DNA from 2 places in the Rhizobium fabae genome. Region 2 is predicted to be linked to the other one. Evidence: riboswitches for the same ligand, from Rfam matches in the RefSeq annotation. Region 2 holds a riboswitch; the other holds the start of a gene.
What was found. Region 2 has a riboswitch for FMN ahead of ribB (3,4-dihydroxy-2-butanone-4-phosphate synthase). Riboswitches for the same ligand answer to the same signal wherever they lie in the genome.
Positions count from the first base shown of each region.

Region 1: it holds a riboswitch for FMN, as region 2 does, so the genes downstream of both, EFB14_RS25825 (DMT family transporter) here and ribB (3,4-dihydroxy-2-butanone-4-phosphate synthase) in region 2, are expected to answer to the same signal.

Region 1 covers NZ_ML133658.1:64,414-66,610, reverse strand. Annotated here, with positions in the region: gene EFB14_RS25830 (aldo/keto reductase) at 1-28, shown strand, start outside; gene EFB14_RS25825 (DMT family transporter) at 164-1,072, opposite strand; FMN riboswitch at 1,155-1,306, opposite strand; gene hupB (DNA-binding protein HupB) at 1,418-1,693, opposite strand; gene lon (endopeptidase La) at 1,899-2,197, opposite strand, start outside.
Region 2 covers NZ_ML133663.1:19,970-22,166, reverse strand. Annotated here, with positions in the region: gene tpiA (triose-phosphate isomerase) at 1-73, shown strand, start outside; gene EFB14_RS29640 (glucose 1-dehydrogenase) at 150-932, shown strand; FMN riboswitch at 1,039-1,183, shown strand; gene ribB (3,4-dihydroxy-2-butanone-4-phosphate synthase) at 1,301-1,927, shown strand; partial or broken gene EFB14_RS29630 (FCD domain-containing protein) at 2,038-2,197, shown strand, end outside.

The DNA.
Region 1 (2,197 bases), on a different contig from region 2:
CGCCCCGCATGTGCATCAGCGCTGGTAGGCGTCGACACTCGAGAACAAATAGCCGAAACGCAGATGGCCGGGTTTTCGCCCGGCCATTTGCGTTTCATCGATTCTCGTCATCGTTCCACGCGCGCCGGACGCAAGTCCGGAGCGACATTTCAGAGGGCTTGCGTCAGGCTGCGTCCCTTTCCCGGCGCATCTCGTTCCTCATGATGAAGAGCGACGAGCCAAGAATGAGTGCTGCCCCCAGCCAAAGGTAGCCGGCCGGCGCATAGCCGAAGAACAGCCAGCCGGCGAGCACGTTCAGCGGCAGCTTCAGATCGTCGAACGGCTGCACATAGGCGGCATCGGCGCTGGCATAGGCAAGGGTCAGCAGATATTGCGCCACGACCGTCAGGAGGCCCGCCAGCAGGAAGAGCGCGAGCGCCGCACCCGTCGGCACCGCAAAGCCCGCGGCAAGCGCCAGACCGCCGTTGATTGGGGTCAGCAGCACCAGCAGCCAGACGGTAATCGTCTCCGGCTTCTCGATACCGGTCAGGCTCTTCGTGATGAGCGACGAGGCGCCCCAGAGCAGCGCTGAGAGAACAGGCAGCAATGCGGCCCAGGTGAAGCTGTCCGACCATGGCTGGAGGATGATCATCGCGCCGGCGAAGCCGACGGCCGTTGCCGCCCATCGCGCCGAACCGACACGTTCGCCGAGAAACAGTCGCGCGCCAAGGATGATGAAGAAGGGCGAGGTCATGACGAGTGCGATCGCCTGCCAGATCGGCACCGAGGCAAGGCCCGAAACCCAGGCCTCGACACCGAGCGCGGCAAAGACAACGCGCACGACATGCCGCCACGGATATTTGGTGCGCATTGCCGAAAGGCCGGCCTTGCGCAGGAAAGGCAAGGAAAAGAGGAAGGCGAAGGCATATTGCCAGAAAGCCGTAGAGGCCGAGGGAAAGGCGAGCTCCATGGTCAGCCACTGGGTGACGACGTTGAGGAGCGAGAAGGCCACGCCTCCAAGCACCATGAAAGCGGCGCCGGCAAAGGCGCGGGATTGCGAGACTGCAAGGGAATTCTGATTCATGTCTTCGATCCTGAACAGGGACTAACACAAATCAGGACGCATGAGCCAACGGCACGCAAACGCCGACAGTTCCCTGCCCGCACGCGGCCATGCTCATTCTCTTTCATCCGGACTATACCGTCGGCTCCGGAATTGCACCGGATCTGCTGACCCTTCCCTCGCCGAGGCTCCGGAAGGCGCTCGCGGGCTCGAGCCGCAGCCCTTACCGCCGGTGGGGACTTTCACCCCGCCCTGAGAACGGTTTCGTTCGTAGAACAAAGCGTTGCAGGGAGCAAACGAAAAGGGGTCCGGCGATGCCGAACCCCTCAAAAATCCTGCGCAACCGCTCTCGTGTACGGCTGGCGGACTATCTAATCAGCCGTTGACGGCATCCTTCAGGCCCTTGCCGGGCGTGAACTTCGGCACGTTACGTGCGGGAATGTCGACTTCAGCGCCGGTCGACGGGTTGCGGCCCTTCGTTGCGGCACGATGAGAAACAGTGAAGCTACCGAAACCCGCGAGGCGGATGTCGCCCTTGTTCTTGAGTTCAGCCTGTACAACGTCGAAAACCGCATCGACAGCGGAAGCCGCGTCAGACTTCGTCAGTCCAGCCTTTTCGGCTACTGCGGACACGAGTTCATTCTTGTTCATGTTTCCACCCCTTTCTAAATGGTATGAAACGACTCAATGTAAGCTAGGCGCCGAATAGGTTTCATCAGGCCCGCCGAAAACCCAAAAGCCCTGCAAATCAAGGAAAAGCAAGCGTCTCCATGACGTTTTCACAAAAAAGGCTGGCGTTTCCGCCAGCCTTTTCGCGTCTTTTGCGCCAATTGGGCATAAATGTGGCAAGCGCCACTCAATGCGCTATGGTTGCGCCTGTATCATCAAGGCCTTCGACCGATGCAATGACCGGTGTTTCCACCGTGCCGTCCCACTCGATCGGCTCCGGCCGGCGGATCAACGCATGCTTGATCACCTCGCCCATGCGGGATACCGGGATGATCTCCATGTTGTTCTTCACGTTGTCCGGAATCTCCGCCAAGTCCTTGGCGTTTTCCTCCGGAATCAGCACCTTCTTGATGCCGCCGCGAAGCGCTGCAAGCAGCTTTTCCTTGAGACCGCCGATCGGCAGCACGCGGCCGCGAAGGGTGATTT
Region 2 (2,197 bases):
GGACGGAGCGCTGGTCGGCGGCGCTTCGCTGAAGGCGTCGGAATTCGCTGGGATTATTTCTGCGGCCGTTTGAAGCCTGAGTGAGGAGGCATGTACCGCCGACCTACAGATCGGCGCGCTCATGCCGGCACCGTTGAAGGGAAAAGAGAATGCAACGATTTGAAAGCAAGACCGTCATCATTACCGGCGCAAGCCGCGGTATCGGGGCTGGGATCGCCAAACGCTTTGCGCGCGAAGGCGCCAATCTCGTCGTTTCGGCCAATGAAGACAGCGTGCATAGCGTGGCCGAACAGATCAAGGCCGATGGCGGCAAGGCAATTTCCTTCGTTGGCGACGTCACTGACAAGGCTAGCGTCAAGGCCCTATATGACGCAGCCGAGCAGGCATTCGGCGCTGTCGACGTTTCCATTCAGAATGCCGGCGTCATCACTATCGCCCGCATCGAGGATCTGACCGAGGGCGAGTGGGACAAGGTCATGGCCGTCAACACCAAAGGCGTGTTCCTCTGCGCCCAGGAGGCGATCGCCCGCATACGCAAGCACGGCCGCGGCGGCCGTATCATCAACACTGCCTCCGGCCAGGCGCGCGACGGCTTCATCTATACGCCGCATTATGCCGCCTCGAAGATGGGCGTCGTCGGCATCACCCAGAGCCTTGCCAAGGAAGTCGCGACCGACGGCATCACCGTCAACGCCTTCTGCCCGGGCATCATCGAGACCGACATGTGGGCCTATAACGACCACGCATGGGGCAAGCTGCTCGGCAATTACGGACCCGGCGAACTGATGAAGGAATGGGTCGAAGGCATCCCGATGAAGCGCGCCGGTTCCGGCGAAGACGTCGCCGGTCTCGTCACCTTCCTTGCCAGCGACGATGCAGCCTACATTACCGGTCAGACCATCAATGTCGATGGCGGCCTGATCATGTCCTAGCTCCGTTCGGCAATAGGAAACGGTGCTTTCACCCCTGCGAGGCAATTCCCGCGGCGAAATCTATACACAACCTCTTGCAGAACAAGGCCTTCATCATCTATCTAGGTAATGTTCTCAGGGCGGGGTGCAATTCCCCACCGGCGGTATCGAGGCAACTCGGAGCCCGCGAGCGCCTTCGTGAAAGCGAAGGGTCAGCAGATCCGGTGAGATGCCGGAGCCGACGGTCATAGTCCGGATGGAAGAGAGCAACGCAGAGGGCACCGCTCGGCTCGCGGTGTTTCATATGCTTGTTCGCCCAAGGGAAATTGGTGGCTTTTGATAGGCCATGTATGCCGCACGCTGCGGCTAACCCTTGAAAGGCAGAGAAGATGGCAATTTCCAAAATCGAAGATGCGGTCGCCGCAATTGCGCGCGGCGAAATCGTCGTCGTCGTAGACGATCGCGACAGGGAGAATGAGGGCGACCTCGTCATCGCTTCCGAAGCAATTACCCCACAGGCAATCGCTTTCATGATGAATTACGCCCGCGGTCTCATCTGTGTGGCGATGGAAGGCGAACGGCTGGACGAACTGCAGATCCCGCTGATGGTGCCCAATAATACAGAAATGTTGAAGACTGCCTTCACCGTCTCGGTTGATTACATTCCCGAGACGACCACCGGCATCTCCGCCGCCGATCGCGCCGCGACGGTTCGAGCGCTGGTCGGCGAAGGGTCACGTCCTGAAGAGTTCGCGCGTCCTGGTCACGTCTTTCCTCTTCGGGCGCATCCAGACGGTGTGCTCTCTCGCCCCGGACATACAGAAGCGGCTGTCGATCTTGCTAAGCTCGCCGGTCTTTCTGCCTCGGGCGTCATCTGCGAGGTCGCAAACGATGATGGCAGCATGGCCCGCCTTCCGGATCTGGAGATATTCGCAAAACGCCACGGCCTGCATCTCATCACGATCGAAGATCTCATTGCGCATCGACAACTGGCATTGGCAATGAAAGCCGCTTAGACCTCTTTGAGTGACAGGGCCAAATCGGGACGAGACTTGCCAACCGCGATGCCGCGATTGGTCGGCTCCCTCCAACGATTCAATATCGCCAGCGGTCCGATCTGTTTCATCATGTCTTCGAGATGGTGATGCAGACGCGGGCGCGCCTGGCACCTTTTCGACGGGCACAATTCCGTTTACCCGGGCGTCTGGCAAAATCCTATGAGGAGCACGGCCGGATCGTGACCGCGATCATCTACGCGGAAGCCGCGGCCGCGGGGCAGGCGGCAT